One region of the Nisaea sp. genome, then DNA from elsewhere that is predicted to be linked to it. Evidence: predicted binding sites of a transcription regulator. Region 1 holds the regulator's gene; each other region holds the start of a gene.
The links. The regulator LexA, encoded in region 1, represses DNA repair genes until DNA is damaged. The targets are predictions, from matches to a motif close to ATGTTCTANTTTGGTTC.

Region 1 (10,044 bases):
CACACGGCCGTCCGACAGTGCGCGCTGTCGGAGGAATGGTCTCTTCCGCTCATCCGCTGGCTTCGGCGGCAGGTACCAAGATGCTGGAAGCTGGCGGCAACGCGTTCGATGCCATCGTCGCTACCGCCGCAGTACTCAACGTTGCCGAGCCGTTCATGTCCGGCCTTGCCGGGCTCGGGTGCGCAACCGTATTCGCGGCCAAGGACAGGAAAGTCCGCGTTCTCGATTTCCACCCGCCGGTGCCGTCCGCTTTCGATGCGTCTAAACTGGATAGTCTCGACATCCGGGACGGGGCGAATGCAAGCGGAACTCCGGGGAATCTCGCCGGCTGGTGCACGCTTGCCTCCGAGCTCGGCACACTTCCGTTGAGCACTCTCCTGGCTCCGGCGATCAGGCATGCGCGGCAGGGTATCCCGGTCTCGCCATTCTTTGTTGAAATGGTGCGCGTCAGCCGTCCGAGAAATATGCAGCCGGAATGGCTATCGACCTATATCGATCCAACCGATAATGCCACCCTCAACGCCGTCCTGAAGCAACCCGATCTGGCGGAGTCCCTGGAAGGTATTGCTGTGGAGGGGCCTTCCTACCTCTATGACGGCCCGCTCGGGCGTAAGATGATCGCGCATCTTCGCTCGCTTGGCGGCTGCATGACGGAGGACGACCTCGCCGCCGTCGCGCCGGTTTGGGAAGAGCCGGTGGTCACGAATTACCGCGGGCTCGACGTTCACGTGCCCCCGCCGCCTGCCGAATCCTTTCAATTCCTGCTGACCCTGAAATTGCTCGACGGCTTCGATATCGGTGCCAAGGAGCATCTTTCGGCGGACCATCTGGATATGGTTTTCCGGGCCGTCCGTTTGGCGGCGGAAACCCGTATCCGCAACAATAAATGCACGCCGGAGCGTGTCGCGGAACTGCTGAGCGAGCGCTATATCGCCCCTCTGCGCGAGCGCCTCCTCGACCCGGCACCGATCATCGGACGCACGGAACAATTCGCCGACGGCGCTCTGCCCGGGGGCGTGGAGCTGCGCGAACACACGACATCCTTTTCCGCCATGGACCGCGACGGCAACGCGGTGTGCCTGACCCAGAGCCTTGGATCCATGTTCGGCTCTGGTGTCGTCATTCCGGGGACGGGCGTGACCATGAACAACTTCATGAACTGGGGCGACCTTCACCCGGACTCACCGAACCGCCTTGTCGGTGGGCAGCGTTTCGGGATGTGCCTTGCTCCCTCGATCTCGCTCAGGGACGGCGACGCCGTACTCGCGCTCGGCACACCCGGGAGTTACGGCATTCTGCAAACCCAGGCGCAGGCCATGGTCCATCATCTCGATTTCGGCCTCGACCTTCAGGCCGCTATTGATGCCCCTCGCGCCCGGCTTTGGGATGGTGCCAAGGTCGCCCTCGAAGCGCGCGTGGAGGAGCCGGTAATCGAGGAGCTGAAACGGCGCGGCCATGAGATTGAGCTGACGACTCCCTTCTCAATGCAGTGCGGAGGCATGCATGCGATCCGCCGCGATCCGAAAAGCGGCGCCCTCTCCGGTGCCGCAGATTCGCGCCGCGACGGAGCAGCCGTCGCAATCTAGGGATCTATCTCAGGCCGCTTTCAGCATCTCGTAATGCGGGATGCCGTCCTCGTCATAGGGACCACGGATAATCTCGTACCCGACGCTCAGGTAAAAATCCTTGAGGTATGCCTGCGCGTTGAGCCGGATCGGGACATCGCCGTATAGCGCCTGGGCACGGGCGTGGCCCTCGTCCATCAGCTTGCGCGCCAAGCCCCTGCCGCGAGCCTCTGGCGTTACCAGGACACGGCCCAGCGCCGGCTCATCATAATAGTCCCCCGGGCCGAGAATGCGCAGATAGGCGAGGAAGGTTCCATCCTCGGCGCGCCCGATCAGGTGCCGGGCCAGATGGTCCTTGCCGTCGATATCCGGATAGAAGCATCTCTGCTCAAGGACGAAAATATCCTGGCGCTGCCTCAAAATGTCATAGAGATCGGCGCAAGAGAGGCTTTCAAAGCCCTCGAATGTCCAATCGACCATGATCGGCCCCTTTTCAGTGGGTCAAGAACGTCCCGCCTGTTCCCATAGCGCCGGATAGCGCCTGCGGACAAGAGCGGAAACCGGAACGATTGCAAAACCGCGGGTTAATGCATCCGGAATCCAGTCCCGGAGTACGGTGATCGTCGCATCGTGCGGATGCCCGATAGCGATAGCGGTACCGGTCCGAAGCGCAATTTTCTCTACCTGCTCCAGACGATACCGGACTTCCTCTGGCGTGTCCTCGTTATCCAGGAAGACGTCGCGGGTCAGCACCGGCACTCCGGCCGCGTGCGCCGTGCTTACGCCGGCACTATCCGGTGCGGTCACCGAATCGAGAAAGAACAGACCTCGGCTACCCAGGGCCGCCATCACGGCCTGCATACCGGCCCGGTCCGAGGTGAAACGGCTGCCCATGTGGTTATTGACGCCGACATATCCGTTGAATCTCGCAAGCCCCCATTCGAGCTTTTCGGCGAGTTGCAGCTGTGTGTCCCGCACCCGGAGCACTTTCGGGCCGGGATCTGCGTCCGCGCTCTTCGGCTGCATCGGCACATGAACCATGAGCTCGTGCCCCCGGGCCCGGGCCGCTGAGGTTTGACTGTCCAGATCCTGGCCATAGGTCAGGAAGGACAGCGTCAACGGCGCCGGCAGGGCGACCACAGCATCCGAGCGCCGCCGGTCGATCCCGACATCGTCGATCACCAGCGCGATCATCGGCTTACCGGCCTCTGCCTTGTAAGCAACCGCGTTCCGGACCCAGGCGGGTGTCTTTGCGGGCATCAGGTCCGGAACAGGCAAGTCCACTTCGGGAGGGATAATCGCGGGCGCGGGTTTCGCAGCCTCTTCCGGCACTGGTTCCGCGACTTTGGCAATCAGCCGGTCGAGCGCGGCCTGTTCCAGCGGTTTGGGTCCGGTAGGCGCCGGGAGTGCCACCATCTTACGTGCCGGCGCCGCACCGTCAGACGGCATTTGAATGGCCGGCTCGGCACCGAACTGCATGCCAGCCCAGAGACCGACGCCGAACACGGCCAGCACGAAGGCCCCTCCGCCAGCCGCGAGAACCAGTCTGTTGATCCTGATTTTGTCTTTGCGTTTCCGCGCCATAAACCGGTCCCAAAAGGGTTTGCCAAGCCACGCCTGCCGGGGCAGTCTCTATTCGCTCGTGCGGAGGCTTGCTATAAACACTAGAAGAGCCTCCGATCTTACTTCAACACAATTCGATAAAAGTCTGAAAATGTTCATACTTATCGACAATTACGACAGCTTTACCTACAACCTCTGGCACTTCCTCGGGTCGCTGGGCGTGGAGGTAGTTGTACACCGTAACGACCAGATCAGCACCGACGAGGCGATGGCACTGAACCCGCAAGGCATTGTGCTGTCGCCGGGCCCGCGCGATCCGGACAGTGCAGGCATCTGCCTGGAGCTGATCGAGCGCGCCGCCGGAAAGGTTCCCGTGTTCGGTGTTTGCCTCGGGCTACAGTCTATCGGACAGGCCTTTGGCGGCAAGATCACCCGCGGTCCGGTACCGATGCACGGCAAGATCAGCGCCGTCACCCATACGAATAAAGGCGTTTTCCAGGACCTGCCAAGTCCGTTCGATGCGACCCGCTATCACTCGCTGGTCGTCGACCGGGCGACCTTGCCGGACTGTCTCGAAATTACCGCCGAGACCGAGGACGGCATGATCATGGGGCTGCAGCATCGCGAGTTGCCGATCCATGGCGTCCAGTTCCATCCGGAAAGCATCGCCTCCGAGCATGGACACAAACTCCTGCAGAACTTCTTGCGGATCTCCGGCGTCAATGTCGAGCCGCTGAAGCCGCTGGAACAACTTGAATCAGAATTGCGGAAAACCGGGACATGACCGGCGACATCCAGGACATGAAGTCGCTGATCGGGCACGTGGCGACTGGCGCTTCGCTGTCGGAAGCACAGGCCGAGACCGCATTCGACATCATCATGTCGGGCAACGCCACACCGGCGCAGATGGGCGGTTTCCTGATGGCGCTGCGGGTCCGAGGCGAAACCGTCGAGGAGATCACTGGCGCCGCGAAGGCAATGCGAGCGAAAGCACTTCGTATCAGCGCTCCCGCCAATGCCATGGATACGGTCGGCACCGGCGGGGACGGCGCGAAGACCTACAACATCTCCTCCGCCAGTGCCTTTGTGCTGGCCGGTACGGGTCAGCCTGTTGCGAAGCACGGCAACCGCGCCCTCTCCTCCCGCACCGGAGCTGCCGACGTGCTGAGCGCGCTCGGTATCAACAACGAGTGCGACATGAGCCTGGTGCAAAAGGCCATCAACGAAGCCGGTATCTGCTTCCTGATGGCCCCCCGTCATCATTCCTCCATGCGCCATGTCGGCGGCACCCGCGTCGAACTCGGCACGCGGACGATCTTCAACCTGCTCGGCCCGCTCTCCAATCCGGCCTTCGTGAAGCGCCAGCTTGTCGGTGTCTTTGCCCGCGAATGGGTGGAACCGGTGGCGCAGGTGCTCGGCAAACTCGGCTCCGAAAGGGCCTGGGTCGTGCACGGCTCCGACGGCCTCGATGAAATCACCACAACCGGCCCCACTTATGTCTCCGCGCTGGAAGACGGCAAGGTCCGCTCCTTCGAGATCTCGCCCGAAGATGCCGGCCTGCCGCTGGCCAAGCCGGAAGATCTCAAGGGCGGTGCCCCGGAAGAAAACGCGAAGGCTCTGCGCGCCCTTCTGGAAGGTCAGCCCGGCGCCTATCGCGACGTTGTGCTATTCAATACCGCAGCCGCTCTGATGGTATCCGAGAAGGTCTCCACTTTAAAAGACGGTGTCGCCCTGGCTGCCGAGACCATCGACAGCGGCAAGGCACTGGCCAAACTCGAGGCACTCATCAAAGTCACAAATTCCCTCAACGAGGCGGTAGCCCATGACTGACATCCTCGCAAAGATCTGCGCGGACAAGCGCGAGTATATCGCTGCCTGCAAGGCCGCCAGGCCGGTAGGAAAGCTGAAGGCACGCGTCGACGAGGCTTCGGCGCCCCGCGGTTTCGGCTCTGCCCTGAAGAGGGCTTCCCGGGTCGGCTACGGACTGATCGCAGAGGTCAAGAAAGCCTCTCCCAGCAAAGGGCTGATCCGCGCCGATTTCGATCCCCCGCGCCTCGCGGAAGCCTATGCAGGTGGCGGCGCCACCTGTCTCTCCGTGCTGACCGATATGCCCTATTTCCAGGGCCATGACGACTATCTGATCGCTGCCCGGAACACGGTCACACTTCCGGTCCTGCGCAAGGACTTCATGCTCGACCCTTACCAGATATGGGAGTCCCGCGCGCTGGGTGCCGATTGCATCCTGCTGATCATGGCGGCACTTGAAGACGCGCAAGCGGCCGAGCTTGAAGCGCTGGCAACCGAGCTCCGTATGGATGTGCTGATCGAGGTGCATGACGGCGCGGAACTCGACCGGGCTCTCGAACTGAAATCACCGCTTATCGGCATCAACAACCGAAACCTCAAGACCATGGTGACGGATATCGCGACGACCGAAGAACTGGCCGCGCGGGTACCCTCGGACCGGCTTTTGATATCAGAAAGCGGTCTCAATGAGCCGGCCGACCTTGCCCGCATGGCGGCCGTTGGCGCCCGCTGCTTCCTGGTCGGCGAAAGCCTGATGCGGCAGGAGGATGTTCGGCGCGCCACTGCAATCCTGCTGAACGATCCAGTGCCGGCAGTTGCCTGAGCGCCCGGCCCCCTAAAGGCATACGGAACAGAAGATGAGCGAACTGACCCATTTCGACGAGCGCGGCAATGCCGCCATGGTCGATGTCGGCGACAAGGAAATCACAGAGCGCACCGCCACGGCGGCCGGTACGGTGACTATGGCCCCGGCAACCATGAAACTGATCGTCGATGGTGGCGTGAAGAAAGGCGATGTGCTTTCCGTCGCCCGTCTCGCCGGCATCATGGGCGCGAAGAAGACACCGGACCTGATCCCGCTTTGCCATCCGCTTTCCCTCACCTCAGTCAAGGTCGAGCTGACCTGCGATACCGACCGCAATGCCGTCGATATCTCTGCGACCTGCAAGCTCAAGGGCCGCACCGGTGTCGAGATGGAGGCGCTCACCGCCGTCAGTGTCGCCGGACTCACCGTCTATGACATGTGCAAAGCCGTGGACCGAGGGATGAAGCTCGAGAATATCCGCCTCATTCACAAGGCGGGCGGCAAATCCGGAGACTGGCATGCCGAATGATCTGCTGCCGGTCGAGGAAGCGCTAAGCCGCATCCTCTCCGCAATGCCGGTGATGCCAGCCGAGGACGTGCCGCTGACGGACGCACACGGGCGCACCGCCGCCGCGGATATCGCGGCGCGACGCACACAACCTCCGGAAGCTGTCTCGGCGATGGACGGCTATGCCGTGCGCGGCTTAGACGTGGCCGAAAAGGGCGCCAGACTGAAACGGATCGGGACGGCCCCCGCCGGTCATATCTTCGAGGGTACGGTCGGCCCAGGTGAGGCGGTCCGCATTTTCACAGGCGGCGCGGTGCCTCATGGCGCCGACACCATCGTCATTCAGGAAGACGTGAAGGCCAGCGCAGAAAAAGACGGGGCCACACTTGAGGTTACCGAAGCGACCAGAACCGGCGCCTATGTGCGCCCGGCGGGGCTCGATTTCCGTGAGGGCGATATCCGGATCAAGACCGGACGGGTTCTGACCGCCCGTGATATCGGCATGGCCGCCGCCATGAACGTGCCCTGGATCGAAGTGCGCCGGAAACCGCGCGTTGCCATCCTGCCAACCGGCGACGAGATCATCCGGCCGGGCGATCCAACAGGGCCGAACAAGATTGTTAGCTCGAACAGTTATGCTCTGGCGGCGCTGGTGCGGGCCTGTGGCGGCGAGCCGACTATCCTCGGCATTGCTCCCGACACGGTCGAGGGCCTGCAAGCCATGGTACGTGGCGCCAGAGGCGCGGACATTCTAATCACGACCGGCGGCGCCTCCGTCGGCGAACACGATCTTGTCCGTCACGCACTCGGCAGCGACAAGTTCGGCCCCGGCGGGCTTGAGCTTGATTTCTGGAAGATCGCCATGCGCCCCGGCAAACCGCTGATCTTCGGTCATATCGGCGACACCCCGCTGCTCGGCCTGCCGGGCAACCCGGTCTCCACTATCGTCTGCGGCACCGTATTCCTGCGTCCGGCTATCTCCGCCATGCTTGGCAGGGCCGAGCCGGAAAACCGCACCCTGAAAGCGCGCCTCGCCATGCCGCTAAAGGAAAACGACCGGCGCCAGGACTATCTGCGCGCGACGTATCATCTGGACGAAAACGGCGAGGCCGTGGTCGAGATATTCGAGCGCCAGGACAGCTCAATGCTGGCTCTGCTGGCTGAGGCGAACTGTCTGCTGATCCGTCCGCCGCACGGGCCGGCGCTTGCCGCGGGCACTAAAGTCAACATTCTTCCCCTCGGTATCGGGACGATTTCGATCTGATCTCCCCGCTCGACCAAAGGCTTGACGCCAGACAAGAACCAAAGTAGAACATTTCAAATGTTTATCTTTTGTTCTTAACGGAACCAGTGCGGGAGTCTCCGATGCTCACCAAAAAGCAGCACCAACTACTGCTGTTCATCCAGAAACGTCTGGAAGAAGACGGCGTCTCTCCCTCCTTCGATGAAATGAAGGATGCACTAGACCTGAAATCCAAGTCTGGTATTCACCGACTGATCACGGCGCTGGAGGAACGCGGTTTCATCCGGCGCCTGCCACACCGGGCCCGGGCGCTTGAAATACTGCGCACGCCCGATTCAAGCGCAGCGGCTCCGACCCAGGCGGCTGTAACGCATCCGGCTGCGCTCGACCGTCCGGCCAGCCGTGGGTTCACCCCGAATGTCATCCCCGGTAATTTTGCCCGCGCCTCACGGGATGTCGAGGAAACGGCCCCCCCCGCTCCGGAACAGGCAGCAACGCATTCAGATGAAGAGATGATCGATCTTCCCATGTTGGGTCGGATCGCCGCCGGCACGCCAATTGAAGCCCTGCGCGACAATAGTGCGCGCATCGGCATTCCGGGCTCCATGATCCGGGCGGGTGATCATTACGCGCTTGAGGTTTCCGGTGATTCCATGGTCGATGCCGGAATTCTCGACGGCGATACAGTGATCATCAAACGCGGGGATACGGCCGATAACGGCAGTATCGTTGTCGCCCTTGTCGATGAGAACGAAGTTACACTGAAACGTCTGCGCCGGCGCGGGCACGCGATCGCTCTGGAGCCTGCCAACCCGAATTACGAAACACGTATATTCGGCCCGGACCAGGTCCGGATCCAAGGCAGTCTTGTCGGATTGATGAGGAAATATTAAGTCCGGCGACTAGCCGGCGTTCGAGCCCCAGATCACACCGAGATCGGCGATCTTCACCTCCGCCTGCGGCTTGTTCCGTGCCCGGACGGAAAGGACGTGACGCCGTTCTTCCTGCGCCTTGTTGATCGCGACGCTCTTGATCTCTCGCCGGTTGGTCAGCGGAATCTGGTCGAACACAGAAGTAGCCCATTCATGGCGGGCATGGTTGCCTTCTTCGTCGGAAGCTTTCTTGATCGCGATATAGGCAAGGTTCTTGGTGCCAACAACATCAGATACCGAGTCAGCCAGAATGTTCAGGGCTCGTTTTTTTAAAGTATCCGACACCAGCGCTTCACCCTTCTGTAAATCGCAGTCTACGAAACAGGCTCATTGAATTTATGTAAAGTTATCGCTTTTTTCGCACTAAAATTCAATTTGTTTTATTGCGGCTACGCGCAATTCCGCGTGACCAAGGCCTGTTTCCCTGTATCTGCCTTGAGTATACAACTTTTGGCACGGGTTTATCCAGCCAGATTGCAATTGAGCCGCCAGCCCTGATTTGCTTTGGCCCTAAGATCAGCCGCGGCATCGGACAGATATCCGGCACTCTTACCCGGGTCACAAGAATGTCCGCCCGCCGGCAATCCTCCGCAAGAGATTGCGCATCGGAGGACCAGGCAACAGAACCGATCCGCGGTGCGTCCATCGCGCAGCCCAGACTGTCACAATGGAACCGGGATGGCGCGGCCGGCTCATCTCCTTGCGCGTCCAACACTCCCGCACGACGACGCCAGACATCGACAGCAAACCCCGAATGTCTTGACGTCGAGACTATCCCCGCTCCTGAAAACACACCGACCATCTTGGCCCGATCCGCAATGACCAGTGTTGGCGGAACCCAGGGAGACGCCACAAGTACGCCCATGCACACAACAAGAACCGGAACGGCACCGAACCGTATACGTCCACGCGACAGGCACAACCAAAGCCCCGAGAAGGCCGTGAGGCCCATGACCCAACCAGGAGCCGCCGCAACAGCGTGTGTCGCATACGGCCAGCCCTGGACGACCCTGGCGAGCTGAAGAACGCCGTCTATCCCCCAACCCATCGGTACCAGCGCCAGTCCCTCAAACCCGAATGGCATTAGGATCAGCGCCGCCGCACCGAACGGCATAATCCACAGGCTAGCGGCCGGAACAGCAAGCAAGTTGGTCGCAACGCCGTAAAGTGCGGCTTTCTGAAAGTGATAGAGTGCCAACGGCAATGTGGCGCTTGAGGCAACAAAGGAACTCAGTGCAAGCAACCCGACATGCCGGGTAAATCCGCCAAAAAGTTGGCCACGCGCCGGATACATGCTCCACGTACCGGTCTCGTAGATGGCAACGAGGCAAATAACTGCGGCGAAAGACAACTGGAAGCTGGCGCCCAGGACATATTCGGGACGCGCCGCCATGATGATCGCGGCGGCGGAGGCAATCAGGCGCATGGAAATTGCCCGCCGGCCGATCACGACCCCGATTAGCACGACCACTGTCATGACATAGGCGCGCTGCGTCGGCACGGACGCGCCGGACAACAACAGATAGACCGTCGCGAACAGGATTGCGCCCGTCGCCGCCATTCTTCTCGTTGGCCAGCGCAGCGCTATCGCTGGGTGGAGGCTTAACAGCAGGCGGATGAAG
Region 2 (10,044 bases), 460 kb from region 1:
TGCCAGGCCGCCTCGGATCCGGCAAGGCCGCCGCCAATGACATGAACCGGGCGCATGTTATCCATCAAACTTCCAATTTCTCGCTGCGGGTCGCAATTTGCAGACAGATAGACCTTAAAAGCACCGACATCAACGCGGCACAAAGGAAGGCGTCTGCGTTAACCCTGTTTTTATTACTTTTCTGCATCATATTACCCATTGGCTGCAAAGCCTTCTCACCCGCGGATAACCGGTCAAAAAATCAGATGAGCGACACAGGGTATTTTGAGAGTTTCGACCGTCAGAAATTGGATCCGACCGATAAGGACGGCTTCAAATCCGCAATGATCGATTTCTGCCGCACCAACACGATGGCGGCGGATGCCCTGATGGCAGGCAATGTCGAAATGCTCGGCCTGGAGAGCCTGAAGGAAAAATTCGGCCCTAGCTGGGGCAAGGTTCGCGGCAAGGTTCATCTGCTGACAGAGACCATCATCAAGCAGGTCATCACGCCGAATGATGTTTATGTGCTCGCCAACGCCGAGCAGTTCATCGTGTTGTTCGGGCAGGGCGACAAGGAAACGGCAAACAAGAAAGCACAGCAGATTGCCAATGAAGTGAACCGGCGCCTGCATGGCAGCAGTGCGGATAGCGGGTTCCATGGCGTCACAGTCAAATCCATGGTCTTCGAGATCCCCCGCGACGAGCCGGAGAAGCTGACGGACGTCAAGGCGCTGACCGAGACAGTGGAAGAAGCACGGCAAGAAAAGCAGGCGGAAGAAACCGAGGCGTTCGAGCAAGTCAGGGAAACAATCAAGCTGGTCTATTGGCCGGTCACCAATATCCGCAAGCGTCTGGTTTCAATGTATCGCGCTGAACTGTCGATACCGGACGGCACGATGCCGGAAGCGGGAAGCGAGACCGGCGCGCTTGAATGCGCGATGGATGTTGCGTCACTTCAGTTGGCTCAGGCGATGATGAAGGATACGCCCAGGGCAAAGCCGTTACTACTGTTGCCTCTGCATATGAGCTCCCTGACCAACAAGCAATTCCGGGAAGTCGTTCTTTCCGAACTCAAGTTGCTTCCGGAATGGGCTGAGCGCCGACTCATGCTGTTGATCATGGGGCTCGACAATGATGTTCCACAGACCGTCCTGCATAATACTTTCGCGTATATCTCACCATTTTGCGCCGGGTTTGTTGGTTCTTTCTCCCGCACATTCGGTCGTGCGGCGCAATTAGAGGGGGCGGGACTGATCGGGACCGGTTGCAGCACCGGAGATACAAAAGGGATCACGCCTTCCCTGGTCGAGGAGCTGAGCAATTTCGTCGTCAAAAATAGCGGTGGTCAGAAACGGACATTCGTATTTGATGCCCCTGACCTCGATACGGCGACCACGGCACGCAAAGTTCATTGCGATTATGTGGACGGACCCGGAGTAGCCCCGGCGCTCAGTGTTTTCGGGCCGGTCTTCAAGATCGCCTGAGTCACGCGGGCGGACTGGATGAGCTCTCTTATAGAAGGTGGATTCAGGCCGACTTCTTCGCCCCGGAAGCAGCCAGATAGGGCGCTAGGTACTTGCCCGTGTAACTGCCCGCCGTTTCGGCGACAGCCTCGGGCGTGCCCTCGGCGATGATCCTGCCGCCGCCGGAGCCGCCCTCAGGGCCGAGATCGATGATCCAGTCGGCGGTCTTGATGACCTCGAGATTGTGCTCGATCACGATCACCGTGTTGCCCTGGTCCACGAGCGCATGGAGCACTTCCATCAGCTTGCGGATATCTTCGAAATGCAGCCCGGTCGTCGGCTCGTCCAGAATGTAGAGTGTTTTGCCGGTCGCCCGCCGGGACAGCTCCTTTGAGAGCTTCACCCGCTGCGCTTCACCGCCCGAGAGCGTGGTGGCCGCCTGACCGATTTGGACATATCCAAGCCCGACCTGCTGTAGCGTCACCAACTTGTCGCGGATCGACGGCACGGCCATGAAGAACTCCACGCCTTCCTCGACCGTGAGCGCGAGCACGTCGGCGATGGATTTCTGTTTGTAGGTGATTTCCAAGGTTTCACGGTTATACCGCTTGCCCTTGCAGATATCGCACTGAACGTAGACGTCTGGAAGGAAGTGCATCTCGATCTTGATGACGCCATCTCCCTGGCAGGCCTCGCACCGTCCGCCCTTTACATTGAAGGAGAACCGGCCGGCCTTGTAGCCCCGGGTCTTGGCTTCCGGGAGACCGGCGAACCAGTCACGGATTGGCGTGAAAGCGCCGGTATAGGTCGCCGGGTTCGAGCGTGGCGTGCGGCCGATCGGCGACTGGTCGATATCCACCACCTTGTCGATGAACTCGAGCCCGGTAATTGAATCATAGGGTCCCGGGTGTTCGCGCGCGCCATGCAGCTTCTTGGCGATAGCTTTCCACAGCGTCTCGATGATCAGCGAGGACTTGCCGCCGCCGGAAACCCCGGTGACGCAGGTCATGGTGCCGAGCGGAATGGAGACCGTGACATCGTCCAGATTGTTCGCCGTGGCGCCGGTCAGCCGAATATGACGCGCTTTTGTCGCCTTGCGCCGCTTCGCCGGGATCGGCACCTGACGAAGACCGGTGAGGTATTGTCCGGTCAGACTCTGCGGCGCCCGCATGACCTCTTCCGGCGTGCCCGCCGCGACCACGGTGCCGCCATGCACCCCGGCGCCGGGACCCATATCGACCACATAATCGGCAGCCCGGATCGCATCCTCGTCATGTTCGACCACGAGCACGGTGTTACCGAGATCTCGAAGGCGGACGAGGGTGGTCAGCAAGCGGTCATTGTCCCGCTGATGCAGCCCGATGGACGGCTCATCGAGTACATAGAGCACCCCGGTCAGGCCTGAGCCGATCTGGGAAGCGAGGCGGATACGCTGGCTTTCCCCGCCGGATAGTGTGCCGGAAGCGCGCGACATGGTGAGGTAGTCCAGACCGACATTGTTAAGGAAGCCAAGGCGTTCGTTGATTTCCTTCAGGATACGCTCGGCGATCTCAGCCTGCTTGCCCGTCAGGCTGTCGCTCAGCCCTGTGAACCATTTCACCGCCTCGGAGATAGACAGTTCCGTCAGCTCGCTGATATTGCGGCCTTCGATCTTCACCGCCAGCGCTTCCGGCTTCAGGCGCTGGCCGAGGCAGACCTCACACGGTGCAACGGACTGGTATTTGGAAAGCTCGTCGCGGCTCCAGGCGGAATCGGTTTCCCGGAAGCGCCGTTCCATGTTCGGCACCAGTCCCTCGAACGGCTTGTTGGTCTGGTAGCTCCGCAATCCGTCGTCGAAGGTCATCACCACGCGTTCAATACCCGTACCGTAGAGCAGGGCGCGCTGCGCCCCTTCCGGCAGATCCTCGAACGCGGTGTCGAGAGAGACATCGAGATGCTTCGCCAGGCTCGCCAGTGACTGCGCGTAATATTTAGAGGTCGACCCTGCCCACGGTGCCAGGGCCCCCTTGCGCAGACTTTTGCTGCCGTCCGGAACAATCAGGTCCGGATCGAAATACATACTGTTGCCGAGGCCATCGCATGTCGGGCAGGCCCCGAACGGATTGTTGAAGGAAAACAGCCGAGGCTCGATCTCGTCGATGGTGAAGCCGGAAACCGGGCAGGCGAACTTTGCGGAGAAGGTTTTGCGCTCACCGCTGGACGCGTCCTCGGCAATCAGCAGACCATCCGACAGATCAAGCGCGGTCTCGACGGAATCGGCAAGCCGGGTGCCAATGCCCTCACGGACGACAAGCCGGTCCACCACCACTTCGATATTGTGTTTCAGCTTCTTGTTCAGGGCCGGAACGTCATCGATTTCATAGAGTTCGCCATTAACCTTGAGACGCTGAAAGCCCTGCTTGCGCAGCTCCGCCATCTCCTTGCGATACTCACCCTTGCGGCCCCGCACGATCGGCGCCAGCAGGTATAGCCGAGTGCCTTCCTCCATCTCGAGAATCAGGTCGACCATCTGGCTGACAGTCTGACTCTCGATCGGCAGGCCGGTCGCGGGCGAGTAGGGGATACCGATCCGGGCGTAGAGCAGCCGCAGATAATCGTAGATCTCCGTTACTGTGCCGACCGTGGAGCGCGGGTTACGCGACGTGGTCTTCTGCTCGATGGAGATCGCCGGTGAAAGGCCCTCGATCAAATCCACGTCCGGCTTCTGCATCAGTTCCAGGAACTGCCGCGCATAGGCCGACAGGCTCTCGACGTAGCGGCGTTGTCCCTCGGCATAGATCGTATCGAAGGCCAGCGACGACTTGCCCGAGCCACTGAGCCCGGTCAGAACCGTCAGGCTGTTCCTCGGGATGGAGACATCGACGCTCTTCAGGTTGTGCTCGCGGGCACCCTGGACACGGATATCTTTCGGTTCGGAAGAGGCTGACATTGGCAGAATCCGGACTAAGAACGAAACAGAAACATTTATAAGGCGCAGGGCTGGACTTGGCCACCCGCATTTTGCAGGTGCAGCAAATCCGGAGAGAAGCCGACGGTAATCGATCCCGACTGGATTAGCAGTCCCGGATATGGGACAGTCCAGCAAACAAATTCGCAGAGCAGAGTGGAAATAGAACCATGGCAGGCAGCGTCAATAAGGTCATCCTTGTCGGCAATCTCGGACGCGATCCGGACATCCGGAGCATGCAGGACGGAAACAAGGTCGTGAACCTCTCCGTCGCCACCTCCGAATCCTGGCGTGACCGCAACAGCGGTGAGCGTAAGGAGAAGACCGAATGGCACCGTGTTGTGATCTTCAACGAGAATCTTGCAAAGGTCGCTGAACAGTATCTCCGCAAGGGCTCGAAGATCTATGTCGAGGGCCAGTTGCAGACACGCAAGTGGACAGACCAGTCCGGTGTCGAGAAATACAGCACTGAAATCGTGCTGCAGCGTTTCCGTGGCGAGCTGCAGATGCTCGACGGCCGCAACGAAGGCGGCGGTCAGGGCGGCGGCGGAGGCCAGGGTGGCGGCTATGGTGGTGACGACGGCTACAATCAGGGCGGCGGTTACGGCGGCGGCTCTGGTGGCGGTGGCCAGGGCGGCGGGGGTAGCGGTCCTGCTCCAGTCGGCGGCCCGGGCGATCTCGACGACGAGATTCCGTTCTAAGCGGCTTTGGTACGCGCCGACCGACAGGGTCCGACGGCATGGATAAGTTTCAGGCAGCAAATCAGCAAAAATGGAACGAGTTGGCGGAAGTGCATTACACTTCCGCCGGCAGTGACTATGGCGTCGAAGACTTCCTGAGCGGTCCGGAAGGCGCTCGCGACCTGCACAAGACGGAACTGGAGGAACTCGGTTCCGTCAAAGGCCTCGATATCCTGCATCTGCAGTGTCATTTCGGCCTGGACACGCTGTTGCTGGCCCGCAAGGGCGCGAAAAGCGTTACCGGTCTGGATTTCTCGCCCGTCGCAATCAAGCAGGCTCGGGAGTTGGCGGAGCGGGCGGGAATCGATGCGGCCTTTATCGAAGGAAACGTCTATGACGCACCGGAGTTGGTCCAGGGAACATATGATCTGGTCTACGTTTCCTGGGGCACGATTTGCTGGCTGCCGGACATTGAGGCATGGTCGCGGGTTGTTGCACACTTCGTGAAACCGGGCGGCCGTTTCTATTTTCTGGACCAGCATCCCGTAACGCTTAGCTTCGACGATTACGCGCCGGCCCCGCACGCGCCGATTTACGATTATTTCCATAAACCCGACCCCATCTCATTCGACGGAACGGATTCCTACGCGGATGAAAATGCGGTTCTCCGGACCCAGCGCAGCTACGAATGGACCCACCCGGTCGGCGAAGTTGTCACAGCCCTGATCGATGCCGGCCTGCAGATCGAGTACCTGCATGAGTTCGATACGGTGGCCTGGAAAGCGCTGGCTTTCATGGAGCCATGCGAGGGTGGTTTGTACCGTTTACCCGAAGGGATGCCGCGTCTTCCGCTGAGTTATTCAATATCGGCGCGCAAGTATCTGTAAATAATGGACAATCGGGCTCAAAAAAATCACCGTAAAGATTGTTCCTTCGTTACCGTTCTGTTATAAATTCAGGGACTTCTGAAGGTCCTGGCGGAGGGCCGACAAATATAGGCTGCCACCGCCGTTGACAGGGACGCAACCAACCGGAAATCGCTTGAATTGACCTCATCCGAATCCTCTTCATTCGACATTTCGCCTGTCTCAATCGAAGACGAAATGAAGCGCTCCTATCTCGATTACGCAATGAGCGTGATCGTGTCCCGGGCGCTCCCTGACGTACGTGACGGCCTGAAGCCGGTTCACCGCCGGATTCTCTATGCCATGAAGGAGGGCGGATACGACTGGTCCAAGCCCTACCGTAAATCGGCGAACATCGTCGGTGCCGTCATGGGGCAGTATCACCCGCACGGCGACAGCGCGATCTACGACGCGATGGTCCGAATGGCGCAGGAATTCTCCATGCGCCTGCCGCTGGTCGACGGCCAGGGTAACTTCGGCTCGATGGACGGTGATCCGGCCGCGGCCATGCGATATACAGAAGCACGCCTCGCGAAATCCGCCGAAGGCCTGCTCCGGGACATTGACAAGGATACGGTCGACTACGTTGCCAACTACGACGAGACGACGACCGAACCCAGTGTCCTGCCTGCCGAATATCCGAACCTTCTGGTGAACGGCGCCGGCGGTATCGCCGTCGGCATGGCCACGAACATCCCGCCGCACAATCTGGGCGAGGTGATCGATGCATGCTGCGCCTATGTGGACAATCCGGGTATCACCATCGATGAGTTGATTGAAATCGTGCCAGGGCCGGATTTCCCGACCGGCGCTATGATTCTCGGCAAGAACGGCATCCGTGACGCTTACCACACCGGGCGTGGCTCGGTGATGATGCGGTCCAAGGCGGATATTCAGGAAATCCGCAAGGATCGCCACGCCATCGTCGTCAGCGAAATTCCCTATCAGGTGAACAAATCCCGCCTGATGGAGCGCATCGCAGAACTTGTGCGTGAGAAAACCATCGAAGGCATTGCCGAGTTGCGGGACGAGAGTGACCGTGACGGCGTGCGCGTCGTTGTCGAACTCAAGCGCGACGCGGTGCCGGACGTGGTGCTGAGCCAGCTTTACCGCTTCACCCCGCTGCAGACCAGCTTCGGCGTCAACATGCTGGCGCTGAATGGCGGCAAGCCGGAACAGATGAACCTGCGCGACGTGATCGTCGCCTTCATCGCCTTCCGCGAGGTCGTCATCACCCGGCGGACCCGCTTCCTGCTGCGCAAGGCGCGGGACCGTGCGCACGTTTTGGCCGGCCTGCTGGTTGCCGTGAACAATATCGACGAGGTGATTCGAGTCATCCGTGGCTCCCGCGATGCGGCGGACGCCCGCGAAAAGCTGATGGGCCGGGATTGGCCGGCGGAAGATGTCGAGGAATTCATCGGCATCATCGACGATCCGGGACACAGGGTCGTGGACGGAAAATACCGTCTCTCCGACGCCCAGGTCCGGGCCATTCTGGAATTGCGCCTGCAGCGCCTGACCGGGATGGAGCGTGACAAACTGATCGAGGAGACCAAGGAGCTCGCGTCCAAGATCGCTGAGTATCTGGAAATCCTGCAATCGCGCCCGCGGATGATGGAAGTGCTGCGTGCCGAACTGGTTGCGGCCAAGGAAGCCTACGCCACGCCGCGCCGGACCGAACTTGTCGATGCCGAGTTCGAGCACGACATGGAAGACCTGATCCAACGCGAGGACATGGTCGTTACCGTCAGCCATAACGGCTACATCAAGCGTGTGCCGCTTTCGACCTACCGGGCACAGAAGCGCGGCGGCAAGGGCCGCTCGGGCATGGCCACGCGGGACGAGGATTTTGTCAGCCGCCTGTTCGTCGCCAACACCCACACGCCGATTCTCTTCTTCACCTCGCGCGGCATGGTCTACCAGATGAAGACCTACCGCCTGCCGATCGGCACGCCGCAGTCTCGCGGCAAGGCGCTGGTGAACCTGCTTCCGCTGGAGCAGGGAGAATGGATCCAGACCATCATGCCAATGCCTGCGGAAGAGGAGGAATGGGCGGACATGCACATCATGTTCGCGACCTCTGCCGGTACTGTGCGCCGGAATTCTCTGTCCGATTTCACCAATATCAAGCGCAACGGCAAGATCGCCATGCGACTGGATGAGAACGATCGTCTGATCAACGTGCAGCCGTGCATGGAAGCGGACGATGTCTTCCTCACCACGCGGGACGGCAAGGCGATTCGCTTCCGGGCAACCGATGTTCGGTTGTTCCGTGGCCGCGATTCGCTCGGCGTTCGCGGTATCCGGCTGGGGGCTGGTGACGAGGTCGTCTCCATGTCGATCCTGCACCATGTCGATTATCAGGATATTCCGGGTTCAGACGAACTCGAGCGCGATGTTTATCTGAAACTTGCCGGCCAATTGCGGCGGGCGACGGGCGAGGGCGACGAGGAGACCGATTCGCCAGCGACCGGTTCCCTGACGCCGGAGCGATTCGCACAACTTGGTGCGGAAGAGGAATTCATCCTCACGCTTACGGAAAGCGGTCTCGGCAAGCGGACCTCGGCCCATGAATACCGGATCACCAACCGGGGCGGGCAGGGCATTGCCAATATGGAGCTCACCAAGCGCAGCGGCGGTGTCGTTGCCGCGTTCCCGGTGGCCGATAACGATCAAATTATGCTTGTGACCGACGGCGGACAGGTGATTCGCTGTGCGGTCGGTGAAATCAGCATCACTGGGCGGAGAACCCAGGGTGTTTGGATCTTCCGCGTCGATGAAGGCGAGAAAGTCGTATCCGTGGGCCTGGCCGGCGATGAAAACGGAGACGACGTGGAAGGCGAAGAAGAAAACACAGACGAAGGCGGAAACGGAGATACCGCCGAGAGCTAACGGGGGACTTGGGAACATGAGGGTTGGGGTTTATCCGGGAACGTTCGACCCGATTACGAACGGGCACCTGGACATCATTCGGCGCGGCAGCAAACTGGTCGACAAATTGATCGTTGCTGTCGCCCGCAATGCGGGTAAAGGCCCGCTGTTCAGCCTCGACGAGCGGGTTGAGATGGTACAGGACGAAATCAACAAGCTGAACACAGCCCATAAAGGGGATGGAGTTCATGGAGAGATTGTCGTCGTATCTTTCGGCAACCTGCTGATGCATTTCGTCGAGGAGAATGGCGCTGCGACAATCATTCGCGGGCTGCGTGCCGTCTCGGATTTCGAGTACGAATTCCAGATGGTGGGCATGAATGCCCGCCTGAATGCGGCCGTCGAAACGGTGTTCCTGATGGCATCCGACCGCAACCAGTTCATATCCTCGCGTCTGGTCAAGGAGATCGCGAATATGGGCGGTGCCATCGACCAATTTGTCCCTGAGCGCGTGGTTGCGCGGGTTCAGGACAAGTTCCAATAACCGGAACAAAAATAATTACCGGAAGAGGTTGACCGGAGCCCGCTGTTTGCATAGGTTCCGGCTTCCTTTCGGGGGGCGCGTAGCTCAGCTGGTAGAGCATCTGACTTTTAATCAGACGGTCACAGGTTCGAATCCTGTCGCGCTCACCATTCCTCCGAACTTATAAAATGCCCCGCCGCGTCGTTTCTGCACGTTGCGTTTCAGGCACCGCATCAATCTCATTCGATAGAATGAGTAATAAGATGTTTTTTTTCAAACGCCTTTGGATAGCTCTAGTGCGCCGGGAGACATCGGGAGAAGGTCAAAGCGGGATTACACCGCCAGACCAGGCGAAGTGCTGGCGCTTGATTCGCATAAAATAAGAATGGTTAGATTATTAAATAAAATGCGCTCTATTTCCGTTAACCAAACCGCGAGCAATTTGACTTGAATTTTCGGCCTTTCCCCCAGGGAATCCCCGTTAATTGTACTTGCAAAGCCACAAATTTGATCAAAATCTAACTTGCTTAGCTTTGTCGCAGCATCAGATAGCGTATATTAGTACTGTCACTGCACCGGAAAGCGCCGTCGCGGCGTTCTGAACGAGAAGGACGAGAGTTTGGGGTTTTTTGACTTCCTCAGCGTCAAGGCCAAGAACAAGAAGCCGGTCAGG
Region 3 (10,044 bases), 110 kb from region 1:
GGTGTCGCACATGATTTCAACAATCTGCTGACGGCCATGAACGGGTATTGCGATCTCCTGCTCGCCCGTCACCGGCCGGGAGACCAGTCCTTCTCGGATGTCATGCAGGTAAAGCAGAACGCCAACCGGGCGGCTAATCTGGTGCGCCAGTTGCTCGCGTTTTCCCGTCAGCAGACGATGATCGCGCGGGTGCTCGATGTCACCGAGACCGTTGCGGACCTGTCGCACCTGTTGCGCCGCCTGATCGGTGAGAACATCGTTCTGAAAATCACCCATGGCCGCGAGCTGGCACCGATCCGGGTCGATCAGGGGCAACTTGAGCAGGTGGTGATCAATCTGGTCGTGAATGCCCGTGACGCCTGCCCTGGCGGTGGCAAGATCACGATGAAAACCCATGACTTTGTCACTCAGGTGCCGGTTCGGCGCGGTGATGACATGATGCCCGCCGGGCGCTATGTGCAGCTCGATGTGGTGGATACCGGAACCGGCATTGAAGAGAAGATCATAGGCCGGATTTTCGAGCCGTTCTTCTCGACCAAGGAGGTCGGGCAGGGAACCGGGCTCGGTCTCTCCACTGTCTATGGCATCGTGAAGCAGATCAACGGCTTCATTTCGGTGGAAAGCACAGTCGGAGAGGGCACGACGTTCTCCGTATTCCTGCCCGCCTACGAGGGTAAGGAGGCGCTCAGCCGGCATGGCGACGGGCAGATGGATGGCACCGAATCACGCAAGGATCTGACCGGGGTGGAAACCATCATGCTGGTCGAGGACGAGGATCCGGTCCGTCTGTTCGGCGCGCGTGCCCTGCGGAACAAGGGCTACAAGGTAATCGAGGCTCGTAACGGAGAGGCGGCCCTGCAATTGCTGTCGGACAAGAGCGAGGAGATCGACCTGTTGATCACCGATGTGGTGATGCCGGGGATGGATGGTCCGACCCTGGTGCGCAAGGTGCGGGAGGACCGGCCGGATCTCCGGGTTATCTGTATTTCAGGCTATTCAGAGGACGCCCTGCGCCAGCGCATCGAGGAAGACACCAACATTCATTTCCTGCCGAAGCCCTTCAGCCTGAAGCAGCTTGCGGGAACGGTGAAAGATGTGCTCCACCCGCTATGAGTGCTCCATGGTGATTCGGACGACGGAATTGGAACAAGGTGAGAACATAATGCTGATCTCATCGCCCAGACGCAAAATGTCGTAGGCAGTCGTAAAGTGAATCCTAGATTTCGAACGTGAACAAAAGGGGAAAATGTTCTTGTAAATGAGAACAAAGCTGGTACATACTGAAATCCGAATTTCAGTTCAGTCCCTTCCATAACGTTAATTGGACAAACGGGGCGGCGCTGATTGCCATTGCAGGCGTCCTTGTGGGATATGGAGGATCGGGTATGTCGGAACTAGCACTCAGAGTCATCGAACGGGACCCCATGGACAAGACAAAGGCGTTGGAAGCTGCCCTCGGCCAGATCGAGAAGGCATTTGGCAAGGGCTCGATTATGAAGCTCGGCCAGAACGAGCAGGTGGCTGAAGCCGAAGCCGTCTCGACCGGCTCTATCGGGCTCGATATCGGATTGGGAATTGGCGGCTTGCCACGCGGTCGCATCGTCGAGATTTACGGCCCGGAAAGCTCCGGCAAAACCACTCTTGCACTGCATGCCATTGCGGAAGCCCAGAAGAATGGCGGCACTTGCGCCTTTGTCGATGCGGAACACGCGCTTGACCCGATCTATGCCCGCAAGCTTGGCGTTGATCTCGATGAGCTGCTGATTTCCCAGCCGGACGCCGGTGAGCAGGCGCTGGAAATTACCGATACGTTGGTACGCTCCGGCGCTATCGATGTGCTGGTTGTCGACTCTGTCGCAGCCTTGGTGCCGCGGGCGGAACTTGAAGGCGAGATGGGCGACAGTCATGTCGGCCTGCAGGCTCGACTGATGAGTCAGGCGCTGCGCAAGCTGACCTCCTCGATTTCAAAGTCCCGCTGCCTTGTCATCTTCATCAACCAGATTCGTCTGAAAATCGGTGTGATGTTCGGTAACCCGGAAACCACGTCCGGCGGCAACGCGCTCAAGTTCTATGCCTCCGTACGGCTGGATATCCGGCGGATCGGCGCGATCAAGGATCGGGACGAGGTGGTCGGTAACCAGACCCGGGTCAAGGTGGTGAAGAACAAGATGGCGCCGCCCTTCAGGGTGGTCGAGTTCGACATCATGTATGGCGAAGGCATTTCCAAGACCGGAGAGATCCTTGATCTCGGCGTCAATGCCGGGATCGTCGAGAAGTCCGGCGCATGGTTCTCCTACAGCGGTCAGCGCATCGGCCAGGGCCGTGAGAATGCCAAGCGCTTCCTGACCGAGAACAAGGAAATCGCCAGTGAGATCGAACAGCAGATCCGGCAGAATGCGGGCCTGGTCGCGGATGCGATGATGCAGGGGCCGGACGATACGGCACCAGCAACCGATGGCTGACTCCGGATAAGGAAATCTGGCTCAAGAGCTGGCTTTTCCGCCGCAGATTAAAAGCAGAAAGCCCTGGACCGGTCTCGGTCCAGGGCTTTCTTTTGAATAAGCTTGGAGCCGGCCGCTGCAACCCGGCTCCCCCGGGCCTATCGACCGAGCTATTTGCCAAATGGAAAATGGCGGATTCCCAATGGCCGCGTGCTGGACAGAAGAGGGCTTCTTCAGTAAAAGCGGACCCCGCCTGCTGCGATGGCGCGGCGGGCTGACAGGCACGGTTATTCCGGCGGCAAGAGACGCGCTCCGCCGGTCCGGAGGGACGATATGCAGACCGCGAACGAGATCCGACGCACATTCCTCGATTACTTCGTCGAGAACGGTCACGCCGAAGTCGCTTCCAGTCCTCTGGTGCCGCGGAACGACCCGACCCTGCTTTTCACCAATGCCGGGATGGTGCAGTTCAAGAACGTCTTCACCGGGCAGGAGCATCGCGACTACAACCGGGCTGCCACTTCCCAGAAATGCGTGCGTGCTGGCGGCAAGCACAACGATCTTGAGAATGTCGGCTATACGGCCCGGCACCACACATTCTTCGAGATGCTGGGGAACTTTTCCTTTGGCGATTATTTCAAGGAACAGGCCATCGAGCATGCCTGGACCCTGATCACCAAGCGCTACGGCCTGCCGGCCGACAAGCTGCTGGTGACGGTATATCACGAGGACGAGGAGGCGGCGGCGCTCTGGCGCAAGATTGCGGGCCTGTCCGACGACCGCATCATCCGTATCGCCACCTCTGACAATTTCTGGGCGATGGGCGATACCGGCCCGTGCGGCCCGTGCTCCGAGATCTTTTTCGATCATGGCCCGGACATTCCGGGTGGCCCTCCGGGCAGCCCGGACGAGGACGGCGACCGGTTCATCGAGATCTGGAATCTGGTCTTCATGCAGTACGAGCAGATCGCGCCGGGCAACCGGGTGAACCTGCCGCGCCCGTCGATCGATACAGGTATGGGGCTGGAACGCATCGCCGCCGTGTTGCAGGGCCATCATGACAATTACGACATCGATCTAATGCGTGCCCTAATCGAGGCGTCGGCCCATGAGGCGAATGTTGACCCGGACGGGCCATTCAAGATTTCCCACCGGGTGGTCGCCGATCACTTGCGCGCTTCAAGCTTCCTGATCGCCGACGGAGTGTTGCCGTCCAATGAGGGCCGAGGCTACGTTCTGCGACGGATCATGCGCCGGGCCATGCGCCATGCTCATATCATGGGCTGCAAGGACCCGCTGGTCTGGAAGCTGGTGCCGGCACTGGTCAAGCAGATGGGCGACGCTTTCCCGGAACTCGGCCGCGCGGAAAGCCTGATCAAGGAAACCCTGAAGCTGGAAGAAACCCGCTTCAAGGAAACCCTCGACCGGGGTCTGAAGCACCTGGAAGATGAGACGTCGCGTCTTGGCGATGGCGAAACCCTCGCCGGTGAGGTGGCTTTCAAGCTTTATGACACCTACGGTTTCCCGCTCGATCTGACCCAGGACATCCTGCGTGGTCAGGGCCGCCTTGTGGATACGGACGGATTCCAAACCGCCATGGAACGCCAGCGCGCGGCGGCTCGTGCCGCCTGGTCCGGCTCCGGCGAGGCGGCGACCGATGCGGTCTGGTTCGAATTGCGTGAGCAATGCGGCGCCACCGAATTCCTCGGCTACGGCACCGATCATGCGGAAGGCCAGATCGAGGCACTGGTGCTGGATGGCAAGCCGGTAACGCGTATAGAGGGACCGGCTGAGTTCGCCATGATCGTGAACCAGACACCATTCTATGGCGAATCCGGTGGTCAGGTCGGAGATGCGGGGGCTGCCCGTACCCTTGGCGGCACGGAGATCGACGTTTCGGATACACAGAAGAAAGTCGGCGATCTCTGGGTTCACTTCGCCAAAGTGGCGGAAGGCGTCGTCGAGGTCGGCGATGCGGTCGAGCTCACTGTCGACAAGGAGCGCAGGGGTCACACGCAGGCCAACCATTCGGCCACCCACCTGCTGCACGAGGCATTGCGGCGGCACCTTGGCAAACATGTGACGCAGAAAGGCTCGCTCGTCGCGCCGGGGCGTTTGCGTTTCGATTTCGCTCACCCGAAAGCCATGTCCCATATGGAGCTGAAGGCTGTCGAGACGGAAGTGAATGAGCGCATTCGCGGCAATAGCGGCGTCACCACAGCCCTTATGGATCCGGAAAGCGCTATCAAGGCCGGTGCCATGGCGCTGTTCGGCGAGAAATACGGCGACGAGGTTCGGGTTGTCAGCATGGGCGGGGCGACGGACGATCCCGGTAAGCAGCATTACTCGACCGAGCTTTGCGGCGGCATCCATGTGAACCGGACCGGCGATATCGGTGTCCTGCATATCATCTCTGAAGGGGCGGTCGCGTCCGGGGTGCGCCGGATCGAGGCTGTCACGGGCGCCGGTGCGCTGGAATATCTCGATGGCCGCGAGGGTTTGCTGACGGCAGCAGCGACGGTGGCGAAGGTTTCCGTCGATCAGTTGCCTGACCGGATCGGTACCCTCATCGAGGATCGCCGCAAACTAGAGCGCGAAGTGCAGGACCTGCGGCGCAAGCTTGCAGAGGGCGGCGGAGCAGGCGAGGCGCAGAGCAAGGATGTGGCGGGTGTCACATTCGCCGGCCGTGCCCTTGAAGGCGTGCCCGCGCGCGAGCTGAAAGGCGTCGCGGACGGCCTGAAGCAGCAGATCGGCACTGGCGTCGTGGCTGTTGTGTCCTCCGATGAGGGCAAGGCGTCCCTGGTGGTCGGTGTTACGGCGGATCTGACGGAGAAGGTCAGCGCGGTGGACCTGGTGCGCGTCGGCTCCGAAGCCCTTGGCGGAAAAGGCGGCGGCGGCCGTGCGGATATGGCACAGGCCGGCGGCCCGGACGCGGATGCAGGGCCGGCGGCGATTGCCGCCATCGAAGCCGCCCTGGCTGAAAAACTCGCCTGATTGGCGGTAGCTTTGCCATCGACAGGCAGCGACTGATCGCCTTACCTTAACGAGGAGGCGCCCGCTTCGGGGGCGCTTTTTCCTTTCCGTTCGCAGTGGGTTACTGCCGGACGGCATCACGCGCCCGAGGGAGTTTTCATGACCGAGACGTCACGCTTTTCCGGAACGGACGGGTATATCGCGACGGAGGACCTCAAGGTCGCTGTGAACGCGGCGATCACCCTGCAGCGTCCGCTCCTGATCAAGGGGGAGCCCGGTACCGGCAAAACAGTCCTTGCCCACGAGGTGGCCCGCGCTCTCGGCATGCCGCTGATCGAGTGGCACATCAAGTCCACCACCAAGGCGCAACAAGGCCTCTATGAATATGACGCGGTCTCCCGTCTGCGTGACAGCCAGCTCGGTGACGAGAAGGTGCACGATATTTCCAACTACATCGTGCGCGGAAAACTCTGGGATGCCTTCGAGGCGGAAAAGCCGTCGATCCTGCTGATCGACGAGATCGACAAGGCCGATATCGAGTTTCCGAACGACCTGCTGCTCGAACTCGACCGGATGGAATTCTTCGTCTACGAGACGCAGCAGGTGGTGAAGGCCAAACAGCGGCCGATCGTGATCATCACCTCGAACAACGAGAAGGAGTTGCCGGACGCCTTCCTGCGTCGCTGCTTCTTCCACTATATCCGCTTCCCTGAGCCCGAGGTGATGGCGGAAATCGTCGAGGTGCATTTCCCGAAGCTGAAGCAGAACATGCTGCGCGAGGCGTTGACCTCCTTCTATGAGGTGCGCGAGGTGCCGGGATTGAAGAAGAAGCCCTCGACATCCGAGCTGCTGGACTGGATCAAGCTTCTGGTGGTCGAGGACATCCCGCCGGAGACGCTGCGGTCCAAGGACAAGAAGGACATTATTCCGCCGCTTTATGGCGCTCTGCTGAAGAATGAGCAGGATGTGCACATGTTTGAACGGCTGGCTTTCATGGCCCGCCGGGAGGGACGGGGGTAATGAAGGGCCTTGGTTTGATGCTATCCGCCGCGCTGACCATCGCGGCTTTTTCAGCGCCGGCTGGCGCGGCCGACGAGACCTTGAAACAAGCCCTTGAGGACTATGGAAGCGCGGCCGGAACGATTGCGGCCTCTGTGCCGTTCTGCGGTGGCCCGGACAAGGAACTTGCCTACTTTATCGCGCAAGTGAAACAGCTTGCCGAGAAAGCGGGCGCCGGTCCGCTCGAATGGGCGGCAATCGCGATTGCGATGCAAAAGTCCAGCGCTGCCGCTGAAATCGAGAATCATCATTGCACCGAAGACGGAGGCCGATCCCTGGCAACCGATCTTCTTGAGAAGCAGAAGGCCCTGCAGGCTGCGCTCAACTAGCGGCGCGTTGCGGTGGCATGAGTTCAAAAAGAAGGCGCCCAGTAAAGGGCGCCTTCCGGTGTTGTGGTTCAGACTGACGGCATCGTCATCCTGATTGTCATTTCTCCTGATGCATCATGCCTGTATCGCCCGGTTTCAGAGAATCCGTATCGATCATAGAAATGTCGGCCGATATGGTTCCGCTCGAAAACCTCAACGCTTAAGGGACCTTTGAGGCCTGCTGCGTGATCCACCAGTATTTTGCCCAGTCCCTGCCCATGGCAGGAGGGGCAAAGAAACAGCCCGCCGATCTCTGCGCCGATCAGGGCAATGAAGCCGACAGATGCTGCTTCCTGCTCCAGAACCCAGGTTTCAGCATTTGGAAGGTAAAGATTGCGCAGGTTTTCATCCTCCTGCGCCATGAAGCCGTCGCTTAGAAACGGATGGGCAAGCGTGCTTGCGGACCGCCAGATCGAAACGAGGGCGTCGGTATCGCTGGATTGGTATTGTCTGATCATTGTCTGGATGATTTCCATGTTTCCTCTACCGGCAAACTGCCGGAGCGAATGTTCCGAATTATGCTGAAGTCAAACCAACAGGCGTCGCGCCGTACCGGCGCAAGCGTGATCTGTTACTGGCTTGGATGGGTGGCCACATGGCCGCCCGCATTCATCGGGACATAAAATCTCCAGTTCCGTGACGCGTTCTTATCGGTGCACCGGTAAGGGTGCAACGGGAAGATTGATTGAAACGCACGCTATTTTGATTGCTGCCATCGCTGGTGCGACCTAATATTCATCTATACGTCTATATGAATTTTGCCGTCGTTTCTATTCCAGCCCGTGCAGACAGGAAAGCTCGCAATGTCGACAACCGTTTTCATCGCCGTAATCGGGGCAGCTGTCCTGCATGCCGCATGGAACGCCTTGGTCAAGAACGGTGCTGACAAGCTGATGGCCATGACGGCCGTTGTGCTCGGGCATTTGCCTTTCGCCTTGGCGGCCCTGCCGTTTGTCCCGCTGCCAGACGCCGAAGCGCTGCCGTACCTTCTTGCCGGGATTGGGCTGCATGTCGGCTACCAGTTGTTCCTTCTCGGCTCCTACACCTTTGGCGATTTGACGCAGGTCTATCCGATCGCCCGTGGAGTGGCTCCATTGATCGTGGCGGCGGTTTCAATCGCCGTGCTGGGGGTGGAAATGAGCAAGATGGAGCTTTCCGCCATCTTCCTGATCGGTGCCGGCATCATCAGCCTGACGTTGGTCAGGCGGGCCGACGGACAGCGAAACGGAAAGGCGGCCGCGCTCGCCGTGACAACGGGATGCTTCATCGCGTCCTATTCCCTCGTGGACGGGCTGGGCGCGCGGTTGGCCTGCACCTCCCTCGGTTTCTATGCCTGGCAAGCCATCGGCAACGGTATCGTGATGTCGATATACGTGGCGATCCGCTCGACCGGTACCTTCGGTCTCATCTGGAGCAGCGGGAAGAAGCTGTTCTTTGTTGGTGGTGGTGCGTCCTTCGTCGCCTATGCGACGGTTACCTGGGCTTTCACGCAGGCGCCGATTGCACTGGTGACGGCACTCCGCGAGACCAGCATTGTCTTCGCGCTGCTGATTGGCGTCTTTTTCCTGAAAGAGCGACTGGACTTGATGAAGGTGGCCTCGACCATGACCACCCTGATCGGTGCGGTTCTGCTGCGCTTTGCGAGGTATTGAGGATGCGTATCCTGGCATTCTCGGACCTCCACCGGAGTGCGAGCGCTACACGGAAGGTAGTCGAGGCGAGCAGCGAGGCCGATGTCCTCGTCGCTGCCGGTGATTTCGCAATTCGCGGTGAGGGCGAATCCGACACGATCGCTCTTCTGAAACGGTGCGGAAAGCCGGTCGTACTGGTTCACGGCAACCACGACAGGCCGGAGGAACTAGAGAGGCTCTGCACAGGCTGGGAAGGTGGTCACTACCTGCATGGCGGGGCCGTGATCCTGGAGGGGGTCACGTTCACGGGCCTTGGCGGCGAGATCCCGCATCGGAACGATGCCGAGTGGAATGTCAGCGAGAGTGAGGAACGTGCCGCCGCACTGCTGGAACAGGCCGGACCGGCGACGGTGCTTGTCACCCATGCACCGCCGTTCGGTTCAGCGGATTTGCAGAAAGATGGCTCACGCCACGGCAGCTCCGCCATCGCGGATTTTATCCGAACCAGACAACCTGAACTCTGTCTTTGCGGCCATATTCATCATTCCTGGGGCGAGACCGACCAGATCGGAAGAACGCGGGTGCAGAATCTCGGGCCGACCGTGAACTGGTTCGATATCAAATGACGGGCGGGTTGCATTAAGCATGCTTGACCGGCCTCTCTGGTCCTGTGACAAATCCCCATGTTTTCGAATTTTTTCTACGAGCTGAAACGCGCCGAAGTGCCGGTCTCCGTGAAGGAGTACCTGATGCTTCTTGAGGCCGTGCAGGCTGGGCTCGCCAATTATGCGGTCGAGGATTTCTACTACCTCTCCCGCGCGACGCTGGTGAAGGACGAGCGGCATCTGGACCGGTTCGACCAGGTGTTCGGCCACGTCTTTAAGGGGCTGGAATACCTCACTGATCTGTTCGGCGAGGATATCCCGGAGGAATGGTTGCGCAAGATGGCGGAGCTGAACCTGACTGAGGAGGAAAAGGCCGAGATCGAGGCCATGGGCGGCTGGGAAAAGCTCATGGAGACCCTGAAGCAGCGCATGGAAGAGCAGGAAAAGCGCCACCAGGGCGGCAACAAGTGGATCGGCACGGCCGGTCGCAGCCCGTTCGGTGCCTATGGCTATAATCCCGAAGGTGTACGCATCGGCCAGGATGGCAATCGCAATAACCGGGCAGTGAAGGTCTGGGACAAGCGCGAGTTCCGCAATCTCGACGATTCCGTTGAGATAGGCACCCGGAATATCAAGATGGCGCTCCGCAAACTGCGCCGCTTCGCCCGCTCCGGGACGCCGACCGAACTGGATATGAGCGACACCATCCGCTCCACCGCGCGCAATGGCGGCTATCTCGATCTGAAGATGGTGCCGGAACGGCATAACAACGTGAACGTGCTGCTGTTCCTCGATGTCGGCGGCTCCATGGACCCCTTCATCAAGGTGACGGAGGAGCTGTTCTCCGCCGCCCGGTCAGAGTTCAAGCATCTGGAATATTTCTACTTCCACAACTGCCCCTACGAGAAGGTGTGGAAGGACAACTGGCGCCGCCATACGGAGGCGACCTCGACCTGGGACGTGCTTC

Region 2: uvrA (excinuclease ABC subunit UvrA) is a predicted target of LexA. The motif match lies at 4,393-4,409, and genes of this name have one in related genera.
Region 3: recA (recombinase RecA) is a predicted target of LexA. The motif match lies at 1,232-1,248, and genes of this name have one in related genera.

What each region holds. Positions count from the first base shown of each region.
Region 1 covers NZ_JAXMNY010000001.1:1,476,898-1,486,941, forward strand. Annotated here, with positions in the region: gene VOI22_RS07000 (gamma-glutamyltransferase family protein) at 1-1,586, shown strand, start outside; gene VOI22_RS07005 (GNAT family N-acetyltransferase) at 1,596-2,045, opposite strand; gene VOI22_RS07010 (divergent polysaccharide deacetylase family protein) at 2,067-3,149, opposite strand; gene VOI22_RS07015 (aminodeoxychorismate/anthranilate synthase component II) at 3,280-3,912, shown strand; gene trpD (anthranilate phosphoribosyltransferase) at 3,909-4,958, shown strand; gene trpC (indole-3-glycerol phosphate synthase TrpC) at 4,951-5,757, shown strand; gene moaC (cyclic pyranopterin monophosphate synthase MoaC) at 5,792-6,268, shown strand; gene glp (gephyrin-like molybdotransferase Glp) at 6,258-7,511, shown strand; gene lexA (transcriptional repressor LexA) at 7,613-8,383, shown strand; gene VOI22_RS07045 (hypothetical protein) at 8,393-8,707, opposite strand; gene VOI22_RS07050 (ComEC/Rec2 family competence protein) at 8,793-10,044, opposite strand, start outside.
Region 2 covers NZ_JAXMNY010000001.1:1,015,992-1,026,035, forward strand. Annotated here, with positions in the region: gene trmFO (methylenetetrahydrofolate--tRNA-(uracil(54)-C(5))-methyltransferase (FADH(2)-oxidizing) TrmFO) at 1-65, opposite strand, end outside; gene VOI22_RS04830 (hypothetical protein) at 42-1,466, shown strand; gene uvrA (excinuclease ABC subunit UvrA) at 1,510-4,374, opposite strand; gene ssb (single-stranded DNA-binding protein) at 4,563-5,093, shown strand; gene VOI22_RS04845 (class I SAM-dependent methyltransferase) at 5,132-5,959, shown strand; gene gyrA (DNA gyrase subunit A) at 6,119-8,869, shown strand; gene coaD (pantetheine-phosphate adenylyltransferase) at 8,886-9,392, shown strand; tRNA gene VOI22_RS04860 (tRNA-Lys) at 9,466-9,541, shown strand; gene VOI22_RS04865 (hypothetical protein) at 9,991-10,044, shown strand, end outside.
Region 3 covers NZ_JAXMNY010000001.1:1,589,609-1,599,652, reverse strand. Annotated here, with positions in the region: gene VOI22_RS07615 (ATP-binding protein) at 1-1,113, shown strand, start outside; gene recA (recombinase RecA) at 1,386-2,462, shown strand; gene alaS (alanine--tRNA ligase) at 2,775-5,435, shown strand; gene VOI22_RS07600 (AAA family ATPase) at 5,574-6,434, shown strand; gene VOI22_RS07595 (hypothetical protein) at 6,434-6,802, shown strand; gene VOI22_RS07590 (GNAT family N-acetyltransferase) at 6,871-7,299, opposite strand; gene VOI22_RS07585 (DMT family transporter) at 7,645-8,493, shown strand; gene VOI22_RS07580 (metallophosphoesterase family protein) at 8,496-9,098, shown strand; gene VOI22_RS07575 (VWA domain-containing protein) at 9,156-10,044, shown strand, end outside.